Lichenibacterium dinghuense: one gene and its partners. The protein of the gene in region 1 interacts with the protein of each later gene in a pairwise test. Links are inferred from orthologs where the notes say so. Each region holds a gene or a part of one and is shown in the gene's direction. Other genes may lie near its edges.

Region 1 (6,416 bases):
TCGCGCGGGCCGCGAGCCTCCCGTCACGCCCACGGATGCCAGCGGCCGCCCATCGGCTCACCCGTGACCGGATCGCGGTGGGGCAGGTGGAGGGCCGCGATGGCGGCCACGGCGCGGCGCAGGTCCTCGTCAGTCGCCGCATCGGCGCGGATCAGGTCCCAGTCGCGCCCGTCCGGGTAGGCGCCGACGACGCTGAAACCGTCGGCGGACGCGACGCGCCGGTGCCCCGTGCCGGCGGGCAGCACCAGGACGTCGCCGGCCGCGACCTCGACGTCCTGCCCGCCCTCGCCCCCGAGCCGCAGCGTGGCGCGCCCACCGCAGATGCCCAGCACCTCGTGCGCGGTCGAATGGAAGTGGTGGAACGGGTAGACGCCGTTTCGCCAGGCGTTGGACCAGCCGTGGCGGGCGAACAGGGCCTCATGGGCGCCCGCCACGGCGTCGGCCGGCAGGGCGGCGCGGTGCACCAGCACCGGCAGCGCGCTGTTGGGCACGCGGCCGGAGGGGGCGAAGCGCAGGAGCCCGACCACGACCTTCAGCCCACCTTGGCGGGCTCCTCCTTCACCGTCATGGCGTTGCCGCGCCACACGAAGTCGTCGGTCAGCAGCGCCGTGGTGAACAGGAACGGCAGCATGCAGTCGCGGAACAGCCAGATGAAGGGCGACGCCCAGAACATGCGCCAGCCCGCCGACCAGGCCAGCACCGCCTCGGAGGCCATCCACAGCGTCGCCACGGCCACGCCGACGAGGACCGGATCGAGCCCGTAGACCGAGGCCGCGAAGGCCGCGGCGAGCGACGGGAACACGCAGCCGGTGAAGACCTCCAAGAGGAAGAAGGGCAGGAAGGTCACGCGCCGCAGCCGCGCCCAGCGGAGCTGGCGCCCCCACACCTCGGCGAAGGTCCTGACCCCGAGCGGCTGCTCGAAGGGGTTGTCGGCGAGGCCGACCCGCAACCCCTGGCGCCGCACGAGCTTGGTGGCGGCGGCGTCCTCGGCGATCTCCAGCCCCAGCGCCTCGATGGAGCCGTGCTCCTCCAGCACCGGCTTGTGCCAGAGCATGGACTTGCCCTGGGCGAAGCCAAAGCCGATGGCCTCGGCGGCATATTGCCAGCGCGCCTGCAGGGTGTTGAGGAAGCCGCACTCCACCTCGGCCCAGAAGCTCCGCGGCCGCGAGCCGATAGGCGTCGAGCACACGAGGCCCGTGTCCTTCGTGTAGCGCTTGAGCAGGCGCTGGATGTAGTCGCGCGGCATCAGGACGTTGGAATCCGCCATGATGATCCAGTCGTGGGCGGCGCCGTGCCAGCCCTTGACGCAGTTGTTGAGCTTGGGGTTCGGGCTGATGTCGTCGCGGCCGATCAGGATGCGGCTCGGCACGCCGGGATGGGCGGCGATCAGGCGCCGGACCAGGGGCAGCACCGGGTCGTCCGGCTCCTCGCAGCAGAACAGCAGCTCGTAGTTCGGGTAGTCGAGCAGGAACGAGGAGCGGAGCGTCTCCTCCTCGAAGTTGTCCATGCCGCGCACCGGGCGCATCAGGCTGACGGGCGGCGCCGGGTCGGGCACCGGGAAGGGGGCGGGGATCTCGCGGCATCGGACGGCCGCAACGCCGGTGCTGAAGAGCTGCGCGCCCGTCATCAGGACGGAGAAGCCCGCCGCACATTCGGCTACCGTCATGATCGACCTTTCTTTCTTCTCGTCTCAGCGGCCCCGCTCGGCCGCGGGCTGCGACCGCAGCTCCGTCATCTCTCCCTTGTGCCTGCCCGAATCAGGGCAACGAGTCCAGGCTGTGGCCATGAAAGGGCGCGGCTTCGGCAGGCCGCCGCCGCTTCCGGCCCCGAAACTGCGACGAAACGTCGGGCCACGATGGCGGCGCGGCGGCGGAACCGCGGCGATCGCCTGTTCACCGAACGTGCAGGCTCTCCGGTATAGTCAGGCCCGCCCCGGCGGCGCGCCCGCCGCTCCGGCCCACCAGATCCGAGGAAGCTGAGCCCATGAGCAAGACCATCAAGCTCGCCGCCGCCGCGGCCGCCCTGTTCGCGGCCCTGCCGCTGTCCGCCGAAGCCATGCCGATCGCCCCCGCGGCCTCCGCCGCCGCCGGCGTGACGCTGGTGGCCGGCGGCTGCGGCCCGGGCTTCCACCGCGGCCCCTTCCTCGGTTGCCGCCCGAACCGCCCCTTCGTGCGCCCCTTCGCGCCGATCGTCCGCCGCCCGGTGGTGTGCCGCACGGTGCTCCTGCCGCTCCCCCACCGCGTCTGCCGCTGAGCGGATGCGGCGGCCCCGGCGGGCGCTTTCGCCGGGGTCGTCAAGCTTTCGTTAACCCTGTCGGGTGGCGGCCCGCCCGCCGTCCACGGGGCCGTTGATTTAGAACAAAACAAGAACGAAGCTGCCTCCGCCGATCCCGGCAGGAGACACGATCCATGTTGCGACGCTTGGCCGCCGACGCGATCGAACTCGCGTTCCTCGCCGCCTTCCTGTGCTTCGTCGCCCTGCTGGCGCGCTGGTGAGCGCGGGGGAGCGTCAACCTATCCGGTCCATAGGCGAGGGGACCGACTCGACTCGCGGCCTTCGCGGAGTCACGACGTCGGCCCGACGCTGAGGAGCCGAGACCATGACGACGACCGAAGGGCCCGGCTTCGTCCACCTGCACGTCCACACCTCGTTCTCGCTGCGGGAAGGCGCGCTGACAATCGCCAAGCTGACCAAGCTGGCCGCGGCGGACGCCATGCCGGCGCTCGCCATCACCGACACCAACAACCTGTTCGGCGCGCTGGAATTCTCCGAGAAGATGTCGAAGGAGGGCGTGCAGCCCATCACCGGCATCCAGCTCACAGTGGACTTCGGCGACGGCGCGCTGTTCGGCCGCGACCTCCATCGGCAGGCGCGCGGCTCGGTGGTGGTCCTGGCCTGCACGGAGGCGGGCTACACCAACATCATGCGCCTCGCCTCCGAGGCCTTCACCCGTCCCGAGCCCGGCGACGAGCCCCACATCGCCTTCGACCGGCTGGTGGGCGGCACCGAGGGGTTGATCCTGCTGACGGGCGGCCCCAACGGGGCGATCGACCGCGTGCTGGCCGCCAACAAGCCCGAGGCCGCGACCGCCCGGCTCGACCGGCTCGTGGCGGAGTTCGGCGCGGGCGACGTCTACGTCGAGCTGCAGCGCCACGGCCTGCCCGAGGAGCGCCGGCTCGAAGGCCAGCTCGTCGCCCTCGCCTACGACAAGGGGCTGCGGCTGGTGGCCACCAACGAGCCCTTCTTCGCCGCCGTGGCGGACCACGAGGCCCACGACGCGCTGATCTGCATCGCGGAAGGGCAGGTGCTCGGCACGCCGGACCGGCGCCAGCTCACCACCGAGCACCGCTTCCGCACGCGGGCCGAGATGGTCAAGCTCTTCGCCGACCTGCCGGAGGCGACCGCCAACACGGTCGAGATCGCGCGCCGCTGCTCCTACCGCCCGCGCACCCGCAAGCCCATCCTGCCGAACTACACGGACGAGGCCGGCAACGTGCTCGACGCCGAGACGGCCCTGCGCGAGCAGTCGATCGCGGGGCTGGAAGCGCGGCTCGCCGCCCACGGCCCGGCGCCGGGCTTCGGCGAGGAGGACTACCGGACGCGGCTCGCCTTCGAGCTCGACATCATCGCCCGCATGAAGTTCCCGGGCTACTTCCTGATCGTGTCGGACTTCATCAAATGGGCCAAGGCCCACGACATCCCGGTCGGCCCCGGCCGCGGCTCGGGCGCGGGCTCGCTCGTCGCCTACGCGCTGACGATCACCGACATCGACCCGATGCGCTTCGCGCTGCTGTTCGAGCGGTTCCTGAACCCCGAGCGCATCTCGATGCCGGACTTCGACGTCGACTTCTGCCAGACGCGGCGCGAGGAGGTGATCCAGTACGTGCGCCACCGCTACGGGCTCGACCGGGTGGCGCAGATCGTCACCTTCGGCTCGTTCCTGGCGCGCGGCGTGCTGCGCAACGTCGGCCGCGTGCTGGAGATGCCGCTCGGGCAGGTCGACAAGCTCGCCAAGCTCGTGCCGCAGAATCCCGCCAACCCCGTGACGCTGGAGCAGGCGATCGAGGGCGAGCCGCGCCTGCAGGAGGCCGCTCAGGAGGACGAGAAGGTCGAGAAGCTGCTCGGCATCTCGCGCAAGCTGGAGGGGCTCTACTCCAACGCCTCGACCCACGCGGCCGGCATCGTCATCGGGGACCGGCCGCTGCACGAACTCGTGCCGCTCTACAAGGACCCCAAGTCCGACATGCCGGCCACCCAGTTCAACATGAAGTGGGTGGAGCCGGCCGGCCTCGTGAAGTTCGACTTCCTGGGCCTCAAAACGCTGACCGTGATCGACACCTGCCTGAAGCTGATCGCGCAGCGCGGCATCGCGGTCGACATCTCGTCGATCCCGCTCGACGACGGCCCGTCGTACCAGATGCTCGGGCGCGGCGAGACCGTGGGGGTGTTCCAGGTGGAGTCGGTCGGCATGCGCAAGGCCCTGGCCGAGATGCGCGCCGACCGGCTGGAGGACATCATCGCCCTCGTGGCGCTCTACCGCCCCGGCCCCATGGCCAACATCCCGGTCTACTGCGCCCGCAAGCTCGGCGAGGAGCAGCCCGAATACCCGCACCCCAAGCTGGAGCCGGTGTTGCGCGAAACCTTCGGCGTCATCATCTACCAGGAGCAAGTGATGCAGGCCGCGCAGACCCTGTCGGGCTACTCGCTCGGCGAGGCTGACATGCTGCGCCGCGCCATGGGCAAGAAGATCAAGGCGGAGATGGACGCCCAGCGCGACCGCTTCGTCGAGGGCGCGGTCAAGAACGACATCCCGCGCGCCAAGGCGGACGAGATCTTCGACCTGCTCGCCAAGTTTGCCGACTACGGCTTCAACAAGAGCCACGCCGCCGCTTACGCGCTGATCTCCTACCAGACCGCCTACCTCAAGGCGAACTACCCGGTCGAGTTCCTCGCCGCCTCGATGACGCTCGACAAGGCCAACACCGACAAGCTCTCCGAATTCAGGCAGGAGGCGCAGCGGCTGAAGATCACGGTGGAGCCGCCCTCCGTGAACCTGTCGGGCGTCGACTTCGAGGTGAACGCCGAAAAGCGCACCATCCGCTACGCGCTGTCCGCCGTGAAGGGCGCCGGCGAGGGGCAGGTCGCCGCCATCGTGCGGGCGCGGGGGGCGAAGCCCTTCGCCTCGCTCGGCGACTTCGCGGCGCGCATCAACCCGCGCGAGGTCAACAAGAAGGTGCTGGAGAGCCTCGCCGCCGCCGGCGCCTTCGACGAGCTCGAGGCCGACCGCGCCGTGGTGTTCGGCGGCATCGAGTCCATGCTGGCCGAGGCCAACCGCCTCCACGGCGAGCGGCAGGCCGGCCAGAGCGCGCTGTTCGGCGGCGGCGACGAGGCCGCGAGCCTCAGGCTCGACCGCTCCCGGTCGTGGCCGGCCGCGCAGCGCCTCAAGCGCGAGTTCGACGCGATCGGCTTTTTCCTGTCCGGCCACCCGCTCGACGACTACGGCCGCGTGCTCGACCGGCTTAAGGTCGAGCGGTGGGCGAGCTTCGCCCGCGACGTCAAGGCCGGCAAGAGCGGCGCGCGGCTCGCCGCCACCGTGCTCGACCGGCAGGAGCGCCGCACCAAGTCCGGCAACAAGATCGGCATCGTCAACCTGTCGGACCCGACGGGGCAGTACGAGGCGATCATGTTCCAGGAGACGCTGAACACCCACCGCGACCTGTTCGAGAAGGGCAACGCCGTGCTGCTCGACGTCCAGGCCTCGGCCGAGGGCGACGAGGTGCGGGTCCGCATCGTCAAGGCGGAGGGACTGGAGCAGGCCGCCTGCCGGATCGGCAAGGGGCTGCGCATCCACCTGCGCGACGCGGGGCCCATCCCGGGCATCGTCGGCGCGCTCGGGCGGCGCGGCGACGGAGAGGTGTCGTTCCTGGTGCCGTCGGACGGCGGCAAGCGCGAGGTGGAGGTGCGCCTGCGCGAGCGCTACGCCGTGTCGCCCGAAGTCGCCAACGCGCTGCGCGTGCTGGCGGGGGTGACGCAGGTGGAGAACCTGTGATCGGCTGTCGCCTCAGCCGCTCATCACCCCGCTGCCAACGCGCAGGAAGCGGTCCTGCACCCAGCCGCGCGTGCCGCGGACGGTGACGTGGCACCAGCCGCCGGCGGCCAGCTTGCGGCAGCCCGTTGTGCGGATGTGAGAGGCGCCGGCCCGAAGATACGCGACCCGCGCGCTGGCGGCGTCCGGCTGCCGATAGACCCAGGCCACGTGGCCGGGTCGCACCCCCTGAACCGAGCGGAACTCGGCCGCACCGGCCGGGCCGGCCACGGCCGCCAGCAGGGCCGCGAGGGCGAGGGTACGGGACAGGGCGGGTGACGATCGGAGCATGGTGGGTCTCGGGTCGGGGCCGCCCGCCGACGCGGCGCGC
Region 2 (9,574 bases), 1.2 Mb from region 1 along the record:
TCGCCCTACCTCGCCAAATGCCCGTCGAAGAACCGCGCATATTCCCCGAACACCTCCTTCGTGAGCTGCGAGGTCGGGTCGAACAGGTATTGCGCGTGGGAGATCCCCTCGTAGACCTGCAGCTCCTGCACGACGCCCGCCTCGCGCAGCTTCTGCTGCGTCCGCACGGTGTTGGACAGGAACAGGTCGCGCGTGCCGCTGGTCAGGATCGTCGGCGGCAGGCCGTGGAAGTCGCCGTAGATGGGCGAGAGCTGCGGGTCTTTGAGGTCGTGGCCGTTCGCGTAGAGCTGGGCCGCGTGGGTGAGGTAGCCGTCGTAGCTCACCAGCACGTTGTCGACCCACTCGTTGGTCTTGTAGGTGTCGCCCGTCTCGGTCATGTCGGACCAGGGCGTGCCGGGCGCGATGGCGCCGGGCAGCGCCACGCCCTCGGCCTTCAGCCGCAGCATCAGGGCCAGCGTCATGCCGCCGCCCGTCGACGTGCCGACCACGGCCACCTTCTTCGGGTCGGTGGTCGCGATGATCGCCCTGTAGGCCGCGTCGGCGTCGTCCATGGCGGCCGGGTAGGGGAAGTCCGGCGGCATGCGGTAGTCGACCGCGATGACCTTGTAGCCGCCGTAGGCCGCCATCAGCATGGCCTCGGCGGTGCCGGATTCGCCGGGGCCATAGACGTAGCCGCCGCCGTGGATGTTGTAGATCAGCTGGTCCTTGTGGGCCTCGGGGATCTCCCGCGGCGTCAGCACGAAGGCCTTCACGCCGCCGACCGTGGTGGGCTCGATCGACACGCCGAGCGCCGCGCGCGCCTTCGCGAGGCCGGGCAGCGCCGCCTGCGCGAGCTTGTCGACCAACGCCTTCCACGCCGCTGCGTCGGGCGGGTTCGCATCCCAGGCCGGCACGCGGTAGGGCGCGGCGATCAGCGCCTCCGTGGCGGCGTCGACGTCGTGCGGCACGGGGATCGTCTTCGGGGGCACCGAGCGCGGGCCGGGCGCGCCGTTGGCGGCGTTCTGCTGCGTCTCCAGGGCGGAAAAGTCGGGCGGGACGGCGGCGGTCTCGGCCGAGGCCGCGGACGCGAGGACGAGGGCGGCGGCGCAGGCGGCCGCGCGCGAGATGGCCTGCATGATTCCTCCCGGATGTCGCTTCGCCGGGCTTCGCTCCGGCGGAGTCCATCCTAGGAGACCGGAGCCCGGCCCGACAATCGGGCGGCGCGCTCACACGCTCTCGGCGCTGAACTCGCCCGTGGTCTCGTCGAGGTCGATCAGCCGCATGACGATGTCGGAGGCCTCGTAGACCGACCCCTCCAGCATGGCGTCGCCCTCCTCGTTGGCCCGGCCGACCACGACCTTGAACAGCCCGTCCGCGTGGTCGCGCGCCATCACGAGGTCGCGGATGCGCTCGCGGTTGCCGCGCTTGGTGCGCCAGGCGTCGAGGTCGGGCGCGTCGAACAGGTCGTAGCGGTGGCCGCCGCCCGGCACGTCGCGCAGCTTGTCGGCCCAGAGCGTGACCACCACCGTGGTCCCGTCCTCGCCGTGGCCCGACCAGGCCCAGCGCTCGTTCTTCAGCGCGGCGCCCAGCGCCGCGTAGGCTTCCACTTTTCCGACCATCACTCGACCGACCACAAACCGGCGCAGGGAGCGCCAAACGCATGTCCTTCAGGGCTCTGCCCTGAAACCCGCGAAAGGCCGAGGCCTTTCGAAACCACTTTTCACGCCATCACGGCCTCGATCAGGAACGGCCCCTGCCTGTCCCGGCTCAGCGCGTAGTCCAGCACGGCGTGGAACCCTTCCGCGGTCTCGACCGCCGCGCCCTCGACGCCGAAGCCGTTGGCGAGCGACACCCAATCGACCGCGGGATCGTCGATCTGCATCATGCGCTTTGCGTTCTCGCCGAACTCGGTCACGCCGACGTTGCGCATCTCGCGCTGCAGGATCGCGTAGGCGCGGTTGGAGAAGACGATCGTCACCACGTCGAGCTTCTCGCGCGCCTGCGTCCACAGGCCCTGCACGGTGTAGAGGCCGGAGCCGTCCGCCTGCAGCGCCACCACCTTGCGCCCCGGCGCGCCCAGCGCGGCGCCGGCCGCGGCGCCCGGCCCCATGCCGATCGCGCCGCCCGTCAGCATCAGGTAGTCGTGCGGCGGCGCGCCCTTGAGGAGGTCGAAGGCCGAGCGGGCCGTGGTCAGCCCCTCGTCGACCACGATGGCGCCCTCCGGCATCAGCATGGCGATCGAGCGCGACAGCGCCGCGTCGGTGAGGTCGCCGGACGGCGCGCCCTCGAGCGGCGCGGGCCGCGCGACCTCCGGCGGCGCCTTGGCCCCGAGCCGGTCGGCCAGGGCGGCGAGCGCGCCGGTGATGTCCTCGCCCGGCTCCGCCAGGAGCAGCGCCGGCGCGCCCTCGGGCAGCAGGCGGCTCGGCTTACCCGGATAGGCGAAGAAGGCCACCGGCTCGGGCGCGCCGACGAGCACGAGCACGTCGACCTCGGCGAGGCACTTCAGCGCGAGGTCGATCGCGTAGGGGATCTTGGTGACGGGCACGCGGCCGAGCCCGGCCTCGACGCGCGGGATCTGCACGGGCGCGAAGAGCCGCGCCCCGGTCGCGGCGGCGATGCGCCCCGCCACCTCCAGCCCATCCGCGCGCAGGCCCTCGTGGCGCAGCAGGAGGCCGGCGCGGGGCCCCGCCCGGCGGATCGCCTCGGCGGCGGCGGCGACCCGCTCCTCCGGCACGGCGCGCGGCGCCGGGATCTGCGCCGGCGCGATGTCAGCGGGACCGCCGGCATCGCCCCAAGCCGCGTCGGCGGGCAGCACCAGCGTGGCGACGCCGGGGTGGCTGCGCGCCGCGACGATCGCCGCCGCGGCGGCGGGGCCGACGTCGTCCGGGCCCGTGCAGCGGCGCAGCCAGTGCGACATGGGCCGGGCGAGCGAGTCGATGTCGCTCGTCAGCGGAGCGTCATAGGGCAGGTGGTAGCCGGCGTGGTCGCCCACGACGTTGACCATGGGGGTGCGGGCGCGGCGCGCGTTGTGGAGGTTGGCGAGGCCGTTGGCGAGGCCCGGCCCCGTGTGGAGCAGCGTCGCGGCGGGCGTCCCGGCCATGCGGGCGTAGCCGTCGGCCGCGGCCGTCACCACGCCCTCGAACAGGCCCAGCACGCAGCGCATCCGCGGGCGGCGGTCGAGCGCCGCCACGAAATGCATCTCCGACGTGCCGGGGTTGGCGAAGCACACGTCGACGCCGTTGGCGAGCAGCGTGTCGCACAGGCGGTCCGCTCCGTTCATGGCCCATCTCCCCGCGGCCCGCCCGAGCCGGCGTTGCCTCGACCCCTTTTAGCGCCGATGCTCGGCCTTCACGCAAGCGGGGGCCGGCATCGTGGTGATCCTGGGGCTGACGGGTTCGATCGGCATGGGCAAGTCGACCACGGCGGCGATGTTCCGCGACGCCGGCGTGCCGGTCTTCGACGCCGACGCCGCCGTCCACGCGCTCTACCGCGGCGCCGCGGTGGAGCCGGTCGAGGCGGCCTTCCCCGGCGTCGCGCGCGACGGCACTGTCGACCGCGAGCTGCTGCGCCAGCGCGTGCTCGACGACCCCTCGGTGCTTCGGCGGCTCGAAGCCATCGTGCATCCGCTGGTGCGGGCCGAGCGCGCCGCCTTCCTGGCCGAGGCCGCGGGCGCGCCGCTGGCGGTGCTCGACATCCCCCTGCTCTACGAGATCGGCGCCGAGGCGGAGGTCGACGCCGTCGCCGTGGTGAGCGCGCCCGAGGCCGTGCAGCGCGCGCGCGTGCTCGCCCGGTCCGGCATGACGGAGGCCCGCCTCGATGCTATCCTGCGCCAGCAGGTGCCGGACGCCGAGAAGCGCGCCCGCGCGCGCTTCGTGATCGACACGGGCGCGGGGCTGGAAGCGGCGCGATCCACCGTCGCGGCCGTGATCGCGGTCCTCACGGGAAAGAGCGGAGACTGATGCGCGAGATCGTCCTCGACACCGAGACCACCGGCCTCGACCCCAAGACGGGCGACCGGCTCTGCGAGATCGCGGGCCTGGAGCTCGTCAACTACATCCCGACGGGCCGCACCTACCACGTCTTCATCAACCCCGAGCGCGACATGCCGGAGGGCGCCTTCAAGGTGCACGGCCTGTCGGCCGAGTTCCTGGCCGGCCACCCGGTCTTCGCGGCTCAAGTCGACGGCTTCCTCGACTTCGTGCGGGGCGCCAAGCTCGTGATCCACAACGCCGAATTCGACATGCGCTTCATCAACCACGAGCTGGGGCTGCTGAAGAGGCCGCCCTTCCCGATGGACGACGTGATCGACACGCTGGCGATGGCGCGCCGCCGCCACCCCGGCGCGCCGAACTCGCTCGACGCGCTCTGCGCCCGCTACAAGATCGACACGTCGAAGCGCGTGAAGCACGGCGCCATGATCGACGTGGAGCTCTTGGCGGAGGTCTACGCCGAGCTGCTCGGCGGCCGGCAGACGAGCTTCGGGCTCGGGCCCCGCGCGGCCGCCTCGGCCGGCCCCGCCGCCGCTGCGGCCCCGCTGCGCCGGACCGTCCCCCTGCCCCCGGCCATCACGGCGGACGAGGAGGCGGCGCATGCGGCCTTCGTCGCCGAGATGGGGGGGAAGGCCGTGTGGCTGAAATATGCGGCGGGGGCCGAGGAGGAGCGGAAGGCGGGGTGAGCGGGGAGGCGACCGAGGATCGGCGCTGGAGGACGGGCCACGCCGCTCCGAAGCCGTCGCGACACGGTTCGCGATCGCATGCCGGTGCCCGGTTCGATTTAGATGGTCTGTTTTGAAAAGTCTGTTTCGGGTGGTCAAGCGCCAGCATGGTAGACCGACGCCGGGAGGGTTCGCTTCGGGCATACCCTAATTAGATCAGATGCTCCGGCTGGAGCCGACCTATAGCTGCCGCTAGCAACGTTCGCTCGTTTAGCGATCCCATCATTTGGAGTCCAAAGCCAGTGCTGCCTTTGTAGCTCCCGGTATACCCTTCAAAAGAACGAGCTTCGCATCCGGAGCAATCCCTGACCAAAGCTCTTTGCCGGCGGTGCACAGCAATATCTCATGTGAGAGCTGTTCGGCCTTCATGACCGCAGCAACCGCCCGATCATGCGTCGGCTTTGAGAACGCTATTTCGTGGATCGCCGAGTGTGCGTTCCACACTCCCGGCACCTGTCCGTGCACCACGGCAGACATTTCAGAATACCAAGTCTGTAGCCGCCCGACGAGACCAAATGCTGCCTGACATTCGCTAAACGACGGTGTGTGAGTCTTGTGGAATTCCACAATCTCCATCTTCGAAACGTAGAATTTCGGGTCGGACACCAATGTCCGTAGTTCGACTGGGTGAGTTCGGAAAAAACTGTATTATAAACATGTCTCAACCATTGTTCTCGCTGCCGCCGCCGACTGCTTGTAAATGCATAGGCCAATCAGCACGCCGCAACTTTGCATCGCAATCTGCATCTCTCGTATGAACGACAGTGCGGGGTTTCCAGCGTCGAGCGTCTCAAGCTGCTTCGACCAGACAGCAAGACGGTGCGCGGCGCGGTCTATTTCAGTACCAGTCCCATCATGAGCTAATGAGGTTGTAATGTTCTGCGACCAGTTGACTTTCGTCAATTCGTCCAATAACTGAGACATTTTACCTCCGTGTATTTGATATTCCCGCCAGATATGGGTCGCTTGGCGACGATGATTGCAAAACATCGATAAATTTTCGGCGCATTCCGGGAGAAGCGCTAACTAGGAATTCTTTGATTAATGTTGATATGGATGCCGACGAACTTATAGACGATACACCAAGACTCATCATAATGCTGATAACATTTGCTTTAGAGATCTTCTGCTGCCGTATCAAACCCATGATGGACTTAAAGAATTCATCGTCAGAATTCGTCTCGTCATCGGTTCCAAGCTTGTTATTTATCAGGTCGATCATGTAGGCAAGTTCGTCTGATAACTGTCCTCGGCGAAGTTCATCCGATAAAGACTGAAGTTCCGCGCTCGACAGCCTAGAACCCATAACACTTGACAAAAGAGTGCGCAACAGCATCTTATAACGAAGAGATTTTATCATAACCCAATCCTCGTTCTGAACTCTCTCGCGACAGAGGACAAGTTTAAGTACGCCTGGGTACTATAGGGTTTTCCGCTGTACCAAACAAAATTTTTACCACCTTCCGGCTCACTAAACGCTTTGAACCATTTGAGCGTGCTGGTCATGCATGATGCAGCATAAGTTGGATCAGCACGGATCGCCGCCTCCTCACTAGAAGTACCAACTCGGGCGGTTGAGTTAAATAGTATAATAGGTTGAGGGCTTGCTGTTCCCTTTTTCTTAGCTTTTATAAAGGCGAACATCAAACCAATACCGCGTACAGAGTATTTCTGTGGCATTACGGGGATCAGAACGAAATCGGAATTTGTCAGGGATGTTTTCGTAAACAGCGAACCGGCAGGGTGACAGTCAATGAAAATTACATCATACGATTTACGTGCTTCATCTATGAATTTCTCAAACCGCTCCTCGATTGGATCAACTTTAGTATTCGCTTGCCCAAGTGCGATGTACATCAGATCCAAAGTTGATGGAACAACGTCAAGCTTGCCGGGGCCGTGAGCCTGCTTCAAGCAATTCGTTGCGAGATCCGCTACTTTCGGGGGCGTGTGATTGCCCGGCACCTGAAGCTGATATGGGTTAGAGCTGTTTCCGTCCGGTTTGATTCGGGACGGTGTAGCGGTTTCGGTCGGGTTGTGATTCGGTGAGGGCTACCTTTGCGGGATGCCCCTGATGCCAAGAGCCCTGTCTGCGGACCTACGCGAGCGTGTTCTGGCCGCTATTGAGGCGGGCTCCTCCTGCCGCCAGGCGGCCGAGCGTTTCGGTGTCGGGATCGCGACGGCGATCCGCTGGCAAGCCCGCTTCCGGGCCGAAGGCGTGGTCGCGGCCAAGCCGATGGGCGGAGACCAGCGCTCCCGCAACATCGAGGCCCACGCGGAGATGATCCTGCAGGCGTGCGAGGCGGAGCCGCAGGCGTACCTGCGCGAGCTGCGTGAAAGCTTGCGCGAGAAGGGTGTCAGCACGAGCACGAGCGGGCTGCACCGCTTCTTCGCGCGCCACAAGATCAGCCGTAAAAAAGGGATCTGCACGCCGCCGAGCAAAGCCGTCCCGACGTGATGAAGGCGCGCGAGGACTGGTTCGAGGGTCAACTCGACGTGGACCCCGAGCGGGTCGTCTTTCTCGATGAGACAGCGGCGGCCACCAACATGACCCGCCGCCATGGCCGGGCCAGGCGTGGCGAGCGCTGCCGCATCGCGGTGCCGCACGGGCACTACAAGACCACCACGGTCACGGCGGCCCTGCGGGGAAGCGGTCCCTTTGCGATCGAACTGATGGACGGCGCCACAAACGGGGCGCGGTTTCTGGCCTACGTCACCGACATCCTCATCCCGGCTCTCAGGCCCGGCGACACGGTCGTGATGGACAACCTAAGCGCTCACAAGGTGAAAGGCGTGCGGGAGGCCATCGAAACAGCGGGGGCTCGCTTGCTCTACCTTCCGGCATACAGCCCTGACTTCAATCCCATCGAGAACGCCTTCGCCAAGCTGAAGGCCTTGCTTCGCACAGCGGCGGCCCGCACCGTCACGGATCTGCGCGTCGCCATCCGGAAAGCCTTCACCCGCTTCACCCCTGACGAGTGCCGTAACTACCTCGCCGCGGCTGGCTACGATGCCTACGACCCCACCTGATCGGAAATAGCTCTAAGGGCGGTGCCGTCATCCATTAAAATGGCGAGCGTCGTCTTCCGCGCCTTTTCCAGAGCGAAGTACTGCTTCGCAGGTATGTACGCCTGAGAAAGATTGAACTGCGGATCATAGTCGATAGCTAGTACGCGGAGCGGCGGCTTACCCCCTACCGGTTGTAAACCCAGAATTCCAGCCAAATGAGCGGTGACGGTGGTTTTACCCACGCCCCCCTTCATATTCATGACAGTCACAACGGTCGCCATTACCAACCCTCCTCGCCGAGGTAGACGGACTCGTAGGGTAAGAGCAAGCGCATCGACGATAGCTGCTGGGGACCGCTGGTCCGGGAACGTCCGCTGCCTAGCATGAGGCTAAGGACCGCTTTTGTGAAGGTTTTCGAACGTCGACCCTTACATGGCGATGTCGACGCGACCGACGTTCGAAAACTCAGACAAAACAGACAGTTAGTTGGTACGTTTTGAATCCACCCATATCAGATCGTCGTGTCGGGAAGGAATGTACACCTTTCTTCCCTGATCGGTTGCCGATCGAACGTCGTGGGCCACTACCCACTACAATTCGGCATGGGTGTACCCATAGTGACCCGGCGTCTCCGTCCGACTCATGTCGGAGCCGACAAGGCCGCTGCCCTGATGAGGTGAGCGATCTCGGCTTCCTCGAGCTCGAGGAAGCGGCCCTCTTCGTCACGCGGCGGCACCAGGCAGGATGATCCGGACGTGGGGACGGGAGCGCGCGTCCCGGAGCAGCCGCGCCCGCACCGGCCCCGGAAGCCCGCCGAACGAGGGAGCCGTCTCCCGCGCGTAGTCGCCCCACGGGCCGCGCTCCATCGGCTGCGCCTCCGCCTCGGCCCCCTCGCCGAGCAGCGCGGACCACAGGGCGCAGCCGCGGCGCCAGCCCGCCTCACCGGCCGAACAGCTTCAGGATCAGCCCGCTGTCCCCGTTGGCGATCGACAGGGCCTGCACGCCGAGCTGCTGCTGCGTCTGCAGGGCCTGCAGGCGGGTCGAGGCCACGTTCATGTCGGCGTCGACCAGCGCGCCCGTGCCCGAGGTCAGCGCGTCCGACAGGGCCGACACGTAGGTCTGCTGGTTCATCACCGTGCTCTGCACCGTCGCGATCCGGTCGGCGGCGGCCACGAGGCCCGGCTCCAGCAGGTCGACGGCGCGCTCCAAGGATTGGATGTCGCCGAGGCTCGCCGACGAGATGTCGAAGGACAGGAAGCTCGCCGCCTGGTACGTGCCCGCGCCCGGCCCCGTCCCGGCCTGTCCGTAGGCCGCGCTGCCCACGTTCAGCGCCGGGATGGCGAGGTAGCCGGTGGACAGCAGGCCGCCCGGCCCGACGAGCTGGGTGCCGTTCAGCGTGTAGCTGTTGCCGTTGACGGTGATGCCGCCCGTGGTCGACAGCGTGGCCGTGCCGAGGCTCGTCGCGCCGGACGCGCTCCGCATGAACGAGGCCACGAAACTCGCGGCGGTGCCGGACGAGCCGTCGAGGAGGTTCACGCCGTTGAACGAGGCCGATCCCAGCACGGCGACGAGGCTCCGCTGCTGCGCCGTGATGTCGGTCTGCACCTGGGCCGCGGAGGTCCCGGGCTGCTGCGCCGTGACGAGGTCGGCCTTCATGCGGTTCATCAGCGTGATCGCGCTCGTCACCGCCGCCGCAGCGACGCCGAGCACGGAAGCGCCGAGGTTCAGCGCGTCCGACACCGCCGACAGGGCGCCCGTGTCGGATTTCAGCGTCGTGGCGATCGACCAATAGGCGGCGGAGTCGGAGGCCGTCGCGACCCTGAGGCCGGACGCCACCTGCTTCTGCGTCGCGGACAGCGCGGCCTGCGTGGC
Region 3 (9,593 bases), 2.2 Mb from region 1 along the record:
GCCGGCGGTGCGATGAGCTATCCCGCCCCCACCAGCCCGTGGAACGATCGGAGCAGCCCCGCGTCGAGCTTCCCGCCCATGGCGACCAGGGCGGCGAGGGCGTCCCGCGGCGGCTTCGGCGCCTTGTAGGGGCGCCGCTCGATCAGCGCCGCGTAGATGTCGCAGATCGTCACTAGGCGCGTCAACGGCGACACCTTCTCGCCGCCGAGCGCGTCCGGGTAGCCGGAACCGTCGACGTATTCGTGGTGGTGGCGCACGATGTCGAGCAGTTGCGGGTCGAAGCCCCCCTGCCGGACGAGCATGTCGTAGCCGACCTGCGGGTGCGTCCGCATCACCTCCGCCTCCGAGGGCGACAGCGGCCCGGCCTTGTTGAGGACCGCGTGCGGGATGGCGGCCTTGCCGATGTCGTGGACGAGCGCCGCCTGCGCGATCAGCCGCTGCCCCTTCACGGTCACGCCGAGGCGGGCCGCGAAGCCGGCCGCGAGCCCCGCCACGAGCAGGCAGTGCTGGTAGGTGACGTCGTCGTAGGAGCGCACCACGTCGAGCCAGGCGCCGATGCGCCCGCCGCCGACGCCCGCCATCACGGCGCCGGCCCCCTGTTCCAGGCTGGCGGGCGCGATCGGCCGGCCGCGCCGCGCGGCCTCGAACATGTCGCCGAAGGCCGCCGCCGCTTCGCGCGCGCTCGCCACCGCGGCGGGGGGGAGCGCCGGGCGTCGGGGTGCGGCGCGGCCGGCCCCGACCATCTGCTTGGCGGTGAACAGGATCTGGGCGTCGGAGGCGTCGCGCGGCAGCACCGCCGTGGCCTCGATCGCTTCGGCCTGCGCCATGGCGTCCGGGCCGTCGCTCCGCGCGAGGCACAGCACGGGGACGCCCGGATCGACGCGGTGGTGCGCCAGGACGGCCTGCAGGGCCGCCAGGGCGGCAGGGTCGTCGAGCGCGGCGTCGCAGACGATGAGGCCGTGCTCGGCCGACGCGGGGGCGCTCTGCCCCGGACCCACCAGGGTGCAGGGCTCGACGGCATCCATGATCTGCCGAAGCCGGTGGCCTTCCTTCAGCCGGTCCGTCAGCAAAAGCACCCGCGGGGTCCTCCGGTCCGCAGACGCCCCGGCCGCGAGGGGAGGGGGCATCCTGCCGCGTGGTCGATCCCGGGCGGCTCGGGCTGGTCAGACTACGCCGCGCCCCGAAACCCCGCAACGGGGCGGCGCAGGGCCGGGCGCCGCTCCCTTGAACAGGGTGAAGGTTCTCTTGCATGCAGCGGATCGCCGCGCCGGCCCGCCATCCGCACCCGCTCCGGCGCCGCGGCTTGCCAAAGCCGGCCCGAACCGCGACAGCGGGGCCACGATCGACCGCGGAGGCCGCGCCCGTGAACCCCGTCTTCGCCGACCTGCCCACCACCGTCTTCGAGACCATGTCGCGCCTGGCGCGCCAGCACGGGGCCGTGAACCTCGGCCAGGGCTTCCCGGACGACCCCGGCCCGCTCGACCTCCGCCGGCGCGCCGCCGAGGCTGTGGTCGACGGCTGGAACCAGTACCCGCCCATGATGGGCCTGCCCGAGCTGCGCCAGGCCGTCGCCGACCATTACGGCAGGCACCAGGGCCTCGCCCTGTCGGCCGAGGACGTCATGGTGACGTCGGGGGCGACGGAGGCGCTCGCGGGCGCGCTGCTGGCGCTGATCGAACCCGGCGACGAAGTGGTGCTGTTCCAGCCCATGTACGACGCCTACCTGCCGCTCGTGCGCCGCGCCGGCGGCGTGCCGCGCTTCGTCACGCTGCGGCCGCCGCAGTGGGACTTCTCGGACGAGGACCTCGCCCGCGCCTTCTCGCCCCGCACCCGCGTCGTGCTGTTCAACTCGCCCCTCAACCCGTCCGGCACGGTGTTCGCGCGCCCCGCGCTGGAGCGGCTGGCGCGGTTCTGCGCGGCCCACGACGCGGTCGCGCTCTGCGACGAGGTGTGGGAGCACATCACCTTCGACGGCGCCGAGCACGTGCCGATGATGAGCCTGCCCGGCATGCGCGAGCGCACCGTCAAGGTGGGGTCGGCGGGCAAGATCTTCGGCCTCACGGGGTGGAAGGTCGGCTTCACGGTGGCGATGCCGCGGCTGATGCGCGTCCTGTCCAAGGCCCACCAGTTCCTCACCTTCACCACGCCGCCGAACCTGCAGAGCGCCGTCGCGTATGGCCTCGGCAAGGACGGCGCGCACCTCGACGAGCAGCGCGCGGCGCTGCAGCGCTCGCGCGACCGGCTGAGCGCGGGCCTGTCCGAGCGCGGCTTCACGGTGCTGCCGACGGCGGGGACCTACTTCCTCAACGTCGACCTCGGGCCGCTCGGCGTGACGGACGACGCCGCCTTCTGCGAGCGGCTGGTGGCCGAGCGCGGCGTCGCGGCCGTGCCGGTGTCGGCCTTCTACGCGGAGGATCCCGTGCGCAGCGTCGCGCGCTTCTGCTTCGCCAAGACGGACGCGACGCTCGACAGCGCGCTGGAGCGGCTCGACGGGGTGGCGGGGCGCGCCGCCTGAAGCCTCCCCGGACGAGCCGACCGCCCGTCCGGGAAGCGCGTCAGGCCGCGGGCGGCTCGGGGGCCGCCTCGGGCGGCGCCGGCCGCTCCACCTCGACCTGCAGCGCCGCGAGGTGGTCGGCGGCCGCCAGGGCGGCCGCGCGCTCGACGGCGCGGAAGCGCGTCACCAGCGCGAGCCCGAGGGCCGTGAGCCGCGCGCCCCCGCCCCGCCGCCCGCCGGCCTGGCACTCGACCACGGGCTTGCCGAAGATGGTGTTGATCTCCTCGACCAGCTCCCAGGCGCGGCGGTAGGACATGTCCATGGCGCGCCCGGCCGCCGAGATGGAGCCGAAGGCGGCGATCTTCTCCAGCAGCTCGATCTTGCCCGGGCCGATGCGCCCGCCGGGATCGAGGTCGATCCTGAGGCTCAGCGACGCCACGCACATCCCTCCGCGCCGGCCTGCCTCGTCGCCCATGTGCCCGTTCGTCCCGATGCCGCCGCTGCGGGGCAGGGGAGCGAACACGGGCCACCCTCGGCTTGTCAATCCGCCGCGCCGGCCGCGGCCGCGGCATGCGGCGGTGGACACGCGGCTGTCGCTGTGCGTTGTCGCATACGACGCCGGCGGCCGACAGGTCGCCGGCGCCTTCGTTCATGAGACGGGACTCGACCCATGTTCACCTGCGTAGGCTACGCCACCTCGGCGGCCGACCGGCCGCTCGGCCCCATCTCCTTCGAGCGCCGCGACCCCGGCCCGAAGGACGTGCGCATCGACATCCAGTATTGCGGCGTGTGCCATTCCGACCTGCACCAGGCCCGCAACGAGTGGCAAAACACCCTCTATCCCTGCCTGCCCGGCCACGAGATCGTGGGCCGCGTCACCGCGGTCGGATCCGACGTCACCAAGTTCAAGGTCGGCGACCTCGCCGGCGTGGGCTGCCTCGTCGACAGCTGCCGGGACTGCCCGTCGTGCGCGGAAGGGCTGGAGAACTACTGCGAGAAGGGCCAGACCTTCACGTACAACAGCGAGGACAAGGTGTCGGGCGGCCTGACCTTCGGCGGCTACAGCCAGGCCGTCGTGGTCGACGAGGGCTTCACGCTCAAGATCCCGCAGAACCTCGACCTCAAGGCCGTGGCGCCGCTGCTCTGCGCCGGCATCACCACCTATTCGCCCCTGAAGCACTGGAAGGTCGGCCCCGGCCAGCGCGTCGGCATCGTCGGGCTCGGCGGCCTCGGCCACATGGGCGTCAAGCTCGCCCACGCCATGGGGGCCCACGTGGTGCTGTTCACGACCTCGCCCGGCAAGGCCGAGGACGCCAGGCGCCTCGGTGCCGCCGAGGTGGTGGTGTCGCGCGACCCCGACGCCATGGCGGCGCAGGCCGGCACCTTCGACTTCATCCTCGACACGGTGGCGGCCAAGCACGACATCAACGCGCTGCTGAACTGCCTGAAGCGCGACGCCACGCTGTGCCAGGTCGGCGCCCCGAACCAGCCGCTCGACACCAACGCCTTCGGCCTGATCTTCAAGCGCCGCAACTTCGCGGGCTCGCTGATCGGCGGCATCGCCGAGACGCAGGAGATGCTCGACTTCTGCGGCCAGCACGGCCTCACGGCCGACATCGAGATGATCCGCATGGAGGAGATCGAGGCGGCCTTCGCCCGCATGGTGCGGAGCGACGTGAAGTACCGCTTCGTGATCGACATGGCGACGATGCCCGCCGCCGCCTGAGCGGCCGTCCGCGGGGCCGGACGGCGCCTCGCTGTTCCCGGCCGGGAACGGCGGGTCGGCTTCCGGGTCCGCGGTGCCGGCAGGCCGGCGCCGTCGCGGCCCGTTCAACCCCCGGCGTTGCCCCTCGCGCCGCCGCGGTGCACCATGGCGGCGACGGGACGCGCTCCCGCCGCCACCCGGAGGCTCCATGAGCCGCACACGCCGCCTGCGCCTCGGCGCCTTCATGCGCCCGGTCGCGATCCACACCGGCTCCTGGCGCTATCCCGGCGCCTATCCGGACGCGAACTTCAACTTCGCCCACATCAAGCGTTTCGCACAGCGGCTGGAGGCCGCGAAGTTCGACGCCTTCTTCATGGCGGACCACCTCGCCGTGCTGAACATGCCGGTGGACGCGCTGAAGCGCAGCCACACCGTGACCTCCTTCGAGCCCTTCACGCTGCTGTCCGCCCTCGCGGCCGTGACGGAGCGCATCGGCCTCGTCGCCACGGCCTCGACGACCTTCGACGCGCCGTACCACGTGGCGCGCCGCTTCGCCTCGCTCGACCACATCTCGAACGGCCGCGCGGGCTGGAACATCGTCACCACCGCCAACCCGGACGCGGCGCTGAACTTCGGCCAGGACGGGCAGATGGACCACGCCGACCGCTACAAGCGGGCGCGCGAGTTCTACGACGTCGTCACGGGCCTGTGGGACAGCTTCGCCGATGACGCCTTCGTGCGCGACGTCGAGAGCGGGGTCTACTTCGACCCCGGGAGGATGCACGTGCTCGGCCACGAGGGCCCGAGCCTCAAGGTGCGCGGGCCCCTCAACATCGCCCGCGCGCCGCAGGGCTGGCCCGTGGTGGTGCAGGCCGGCTCCTCCGAGCCGGGCCGGCAGCTCGCGGCCGAGACCGCCGAGGTCGTGTTCGCGGCCGAGGCCTCGCTCGGCAAGGCGCAGGGCTTCTACGCCGACGTGAAGGGGCGCATGCGCGCGCTCGGCCGCGACCCGGACCACTGCAAGATCCTGCCCGCCGCCTTCGTGGTGGTGGGCGACACGGTCGAGGAAGCGCGGGCCAAGCGCGCGCGGCTCGACGCGCTGGTCCACTACGACAGCGGCATCGGCTCGCTCAACGGCATGCTGGGCACCGACGTGTCGGGCTACGACCCGGACGGGCCGCTGCCCGAGATCCCCGAGACCGAGGCCAGCAAGAGCGGCCGCGCCCGCATGGTCGCCATGGCGCGCGAGGAGGGGCTCACCATCCGCGAGCTCGCGGCCCGCGCCGGCTCCTACGCGGGCCTCGCCTTCGTGGGCACGCCCGCCACGATCGCCGACGGCATGGAGGAGTGGCTCGACGGCGACGCCTGCGACGGCTTCAACCTGATGTTCTCCGACCTGCCGGCCGGCCTCGACGACGTCGTGGAGCGCGTCGTGCCCGAGCTGCAGCGCCGCGGCCTGTTCCGCCGCGACTACGAGGGCCCGACGCTGCGCGACAACCTCGGCCTGCCGCGGCCTGCGAACCGCTTCTTTGCCTAAGCGTCCCGCCCTCCGCACCGACCGCCTCGACGCCCTCGCGCGCCGCCTCGACCGCGACGCCGCGGCGGGGCTGATCGCCGGCGCGCAGGTCGTCGTCGGGCGCCGCGACGGCGTCGCCTTCGAGCACGCGGCCGGCTGGCGCGACGCCGCCGCGCGCGACCCGCTGCGCCCCGACGCCGTGTGGCGCATCTTCTCCATGACGAAGCCGATCGTCAGCGTCGCCGCCATGGTCCTGGTCGAGCGCGGCGAGCTGCGGCTCGACCAGCCCGTCGCGGAGCTGATCCCCGCCTTCGCCGACCTCCGGGTCGCGGCGCCGGGCGGCGGCACCGTGCCGGCCGCCGCCGCCCCGACCGTGCAGGACCTCCTGCGCCACACGGCCGGCCTCGCCTACGGCTACCTCGACGGCGGCCCGGCCGGGCGGGCGCTGGCGCGCGACGGTTTCCTCGGCGCCGACCTGCCGCTGGGGGAACTCGTCGAGCGCCTCGCCGGCTTCCCGCTCGAACATCAGCCCGGAAAACTCTGGCACTACAGCCACGCCACCGAGGTGCTCGGGCGCACGGTCGAGGTCGCGACGGGGCTGGGCCTCGGCGCCGCGCTGCGCGCGCTGGTGCTCGATCCGCTCGGCATGGCCGACACGGGCTTCCTGCTGCCCGAGCGGGACCGCGCCCGCGTGGCCGAGCCGCTGCCGCAGCCGCCGGGCGCACGGCCCCGCTTCTTCGACCCCTGCATCCCCCGCCGCCACGAGAGCGCCGGCGGCGGGCTGGTCTCGACGGCGGCCGACTACGCGCGCTTCTGCCGGATGGTGCTCGGCCGCGGCACGCTCGAGGGCGCGCGCGTGCTCGGCCCCGCCACCCTGGCCCTGATGACCGCCGACCACCTCGGGCGCGACACCGGGCGCGCCAGCTACTACCCGCCGGGGCCGGGCTACGGCTTCGGCCTGGGCTTCGCGGTGCGGGTCGCGGCCGGCGAGGCGCCGTTCCCGGGCACGCCGGGCGACGTCTTCTGGAGCGGCGTCGGCGGCACCTACTTCTGGGTCGACCCGGCGCGGGACCTCTTCGCCGTGCTGATGCTGCAGTCGTCGTCGGCCGAGCAGCGGCAGGGCTACCGCACGCTGGCGCGCGCCATGGTCTACGCCGCGCTGGACTGACGCGCTCCGGCCGCGCCGAGCCCGAGCCCGCCGGCCGCGAGGCGTGGTATCGAGCGACGGCAGGGGAGGGGACACCATGGACAAGGAACGGGTCGGCTTCGTGGGCGTGGGCCTGATGGGCCACGGCATGGCGCGCAACATCGTCGACAAGGGCTGGCCCCTGTCGGTGCTGGGCTACAAGCGGCGCGAGGCCGTCGAGGACCTCGTGGCGCACGGCGCCCGTGAGGTCCGCTCGGCGCGCGAGCTCGCGGAGAACAGCGACGTCGTGGTGCTCTGCGTCACGGGCTCGCGCCAGGTCGAGGCCTTGGTGGAGGGGCCGGACGGGCTCGCCTCCGCGGGCGTGCCGCTGGTGGTCGTCGACTGCTCGACCTCCGAGCCCGCCTCGACGGTGCGCCTCGCCGCCGCGCTCCAGCCGCACGGCATCGCGCTGGTCGACGCGCCGCTGAGCCGCACGCCCAAGGACGCCTGGGCGGGCAACCTCGACGTGATGGTGGGGGGCGACGAGGCCGCGGTCGCGCGGGTGCGCCCGATCATCGACTGTTTCGCGGGCCGCGTGGTGCCGACCGGGCCCGTGGGCACCGGCCACACGATGAAGCTGCTCAACAACTTCGTGTCGCTCGGCTACGCGGCCATCTATTCGGAGGCCCTGATGCTCGGCGCCAAGGCCGGGCTGACCCCGCAGGTGTTCGACGCGGTGATCCGCGGGGGGCGCATGCACTGCCCGTTCTACGACACGTTCTTCACCTACGTGCTCGAACGGGACCGAGACGCGCACAAGTTCACCCTGTCCAACGCGCTGAAGGACCTGACCTACCTCGCGGGCTTCGCGCAGGCGGCCGAGGTGGCCAACCCGGTCGGCGCCGCGGTGCGCAACAGCTTCGCGGCCGCGGTGGCGGGCGGGCGCGGCGCCGACTACGTCCCCATGCTGTCCGACATCGTCGGGGACGCCAACGGCGTCGCCCGGAGCTGAAGACGGTCGAGGGCGGCCGACCCCGCCCTCACGGCCCGTCCTTGCGCCCCTGGCACAGCACCACGGGCGTCGCCAGCGCGTTGGCGAAGCCCGTGTCCTGGTAGACGGTGACGTTCTGCTGCCCGCGCGTCAGCATGAACGAGCCCTGCACCACGCTGGGCGAGCCGCCCGCCGTGGCGAGCGTCCAGGAATAGGTGCAGATCTGGGTCGGCGCCGCGGGGTCGACATGGCTGCACAGGAGCTGCGCGCCGCCGAGCTGGGCGAAGCCGCCGCAGGAGAAGGCCGGCCCCGCCATCGCGGCGCCCGGCGCGAGCAGCGGCGCCAGGAGTCCCGGCGCCGCCAGCGCCGTCCGCCATCCCCGTTTCCTCATCGCGATCCTCCGCTGCGCAGTCGGCCCGGCCCATGCGGCCCCGGCATGCCAGCCCGGACGCCGCCCCGCTTGTCCGACGAATGCTGAACCGTTACATGCGGATCATAAGCATGTCTATGAAACGCATGCTGACGGGCAGGGCGGCGCCGGTCCGCCCCGGAGCGCGTGGAGCCGGCCTTGAACTTTCCGTCCTCCCCCGTGGGCTTCCTGCTGCACGACGTGGCGCGGCTGATGCGGCGGCGCTTCGAGCAGCGCGCGGCGGCGCTGGGCTTCACCCGGGCGCAGTGGCAGGTGCTGCTGCACCTCAGCCGCAACGAGGGCATCCACCAGGCGGGCCTCGCCGACATCCTTGAGGTCGAGCCGATCTCGCTCGTGCGGATCCTCGACAAGCTCCAGGCGCGCGGCCTCGTCGAGCGCCGGCAGGACGCCGCCGACCGGCGCTGCTGGCGCCTGCACCTGACCCCCGCCGCCCACCCGAGCCTCGCCCTGCTGCAGGACATCGGGGAGGGGACGCGGGCCGAAGCCCTCCAGGGCTTCTCCGACGCGGAGCGCGACGCCCTCGTGGGCGCCCTGTCCCGCCTCAAGACCAACCTGGCCGACGCCTGCGCGAAGCCGGCGGTCGACGACGAGGCACAGCATGGTTGAGGGTATGTCCGGGCGCGACTTCTCCGACGCGGAGCCGCTGGAGCGCCACGACGAGGAGGAGCGGGGCGCTTCCGGCCGCGTGAGCCCGCGGGCCCAGGCCGCCGCGGCGCGCTCGCCCGCGCCCGTCCCCGCGGCCTCCGCGCCGGCGCCCGCGGCGCCCCCCATGGCGGCGGCGGCAGTGCCCTCGGCGACGCGCCCGAAGAAGAGCCGCCTCAGGCCGCTGCTCTTCGCGGCCCTGCCGGTGGTGCTCGTCGTCGGCGGCTACCGATACGTCACCGGCGGGCAGGTGATGTCGACCGACAACGCCTACGTCCAGGCGCGCTCGCTCGGCGTGTCGACCGACGTGTCCGGCACGGTCGGGGCCATCGAGGTCCACGACAACCAGCACGTCGAGAAGGGGCAGGTGCTGTTCCGGCTGAAGTCGAACAGCTTCCGCATCGCGCTGGAGGGCGCGGAAGCGCAGCTCGGCACGGTGCGCAACCAGGTGCTGACCCTCAAGGCCAGCTACGAGCAGTCGCTGTCCGCCATCGCCCAGGCCAAGGCGGACCTGCCCTTCTACCAGGCGACCTTCGACCGTCAGAAGGACCTCCTGTCCAACAGGTTCGCCTCCAAGGCGGCCTACGACACGGCCGAGCACGACGTCACCGCCACGCAACAGCGCGTCGCCGTCGCGACCGCGCAGGCTCAGTCCATGCTGGCGCAGCTCGGCGACGACGCGGACCAGCCCG

What was found.
Region 2: the proteins of dnaE (region 1) and dnaQ interact in binary tests that used the Escherichia coli proteins (3 or more experiments, as listed by UniProt). The link is inferred for Lichenibacterium dinghuense from one-to-one orthologs.
Region 3: the proteins of dnaE (region 1) and L7N97_RS13870 interact in binary tests that used the Escherichia coli proteins (3 or more experiments, as listed by UniProt). The link is inferred for Lichenibacterium dinghuense from one-to-one orthologs.

What each region holds. Positions count from the first base shown.
Region 1 is NZ_JAJLMN010000001.1:5,088,806-5,095,221, forward strand. What follows is about bases 2,243-6,249. They hold dnaE (DNA polymerase III subunit alpha), read left to right. Parts: upstream 2,243-2,599; coding sequence 2,600-6,049; downstream 6,050-6,249. Other genes in these bases: L7N97_RS24445 (GCG_CRPN prefix-to-repeats domain-containing protein), read left to right, coding at 2,243-2,253; L7N97_RS24455 (SH3 domain-containing protein), read right to left, coding at 6,062-6,249. In the rest of the region: L7N97_RS24435 (cupin), read right to left, coding at 24-527; L7N97_RS24440 (ceramide glucosyltransferase), read right to left, coding at 533-1,666; more of L7N97_RS24445, read left to right, coding at 1,984-2,242; more of L7N97_RS24455, read right to left, coding at 6,250-6,376. UniProt on the Escherichia coli protein: DNA polymerase III is a complex, multichain enzyme responsible for most of the replicative synthesis in bacteria. This DNA polymerase also exhibits 3' to 5' exonuclease activity. The alpha chain is the DNA polymerase catalytic subunit.
Region 2 is NZ_JAJLMN010000001.1:3,910,936-3,920,509, reverse strand. What follows is about bases 2,815-5,795. They hold dnaQ (DNA polymerase III subunit epsilon), read left to right. Parts: upstream 2,815-3,937; coding sequence 3,938-4,654; downstream 4,655-5,795. Other genes in these bases: L7N97_RS18665 (hypothetical protein), read right to left, coding at 4,916-5,299; coaE (dephospho-CoA kinase), read left to right, coding at 3,351-3,938; L7N97_RS18680 (acetolactate synthase large subunit), read right to left, coding at 2,815-3,259. In the rest of the region: L7N97_RS18690 (alpha/beta fold hydrolase), read right to left, coding at 6-1,115; L7N97_RS18685 (hypothetical protein), read right to left, coding at 1,206-1,598; more of L7N97_RS18680, read right to left, coding at 1,700-2,814; L7N97_RS18660 (ParA family protein), read right to left, coding at 6,050-6,607; L7N97_RS29845 (ParA family protein), read right to left, coding at 7,708-7,983; L7N97_RS18645 (flagellin N-terminal helical domain-containing protein), read right to left, coding at 8,642-9,574. UniProt on the Escherichia coli protein: DNA polymerase III is a complex, multichain enzyme responsible for most of the replicative synthesis in bacteria. The epsilon subunit contain the editing function and is a proofreading 3'-5' exonuclease.
Region 3 is NZ_JAJLMN010000001.1:2,904,909-2,914,501, forward strand. What follows is about bases 440-3,439. They hold L7N97_RS13870 (aminotransferase), read left to right. Parts: upstream 440-1,363; coding sequence 1,364-2,515; downstream 2,516-3,439. Other genes in these bases: L7N97_RS13865 (HD-GYP domain-containing protein), read right to left, coding at 440-1,076; L7N97_RS13875 (winged helix-turn-helix domain-containing protein), read right to left, coding at 2,556-2,933; L7N97_RS13880 (NAD(P)-dependent alcohol dehydrogenase), read left to right, coding at 3,165-3,439. Also shown: L7N97_RS13860 (thiamine phosphate synthase), read left to right, coding at 1-16; more of L7N97_RS13865, read right to left, coding at 18-439; more of L7N97_RS13880, read left to right, coding at 3,440-4,220; L7N97_RS13885 (LLM class flavin-dependent oxidoreductase), read left to right, coding at 4,408-5,733; L7N97_RS13890 (serine hydrolase domain-containing protein), read left to right, coding at 5,726-6,880; L7N97_RS13895 (NAD(P)-dependent oxidoreductase), read left to right, coding at 6,924-7,850; L7N97_RS13900 (hypothetical protein), read right to left, coding at 7,879-8,220; L7N97_RS13905 (MarR family winged helix-turn-helix transcriptional regulator), read left to right, coding at 8,452-8,865; L7N97_RS13910 (HlyD family secretion protein), read left to right, coding at 8,858-9,593. UniProt on the Escherichia coli protein: Shows aminotransferase activity with methionine and histidine as substrates, and to a lesser extent also with phenylalanine.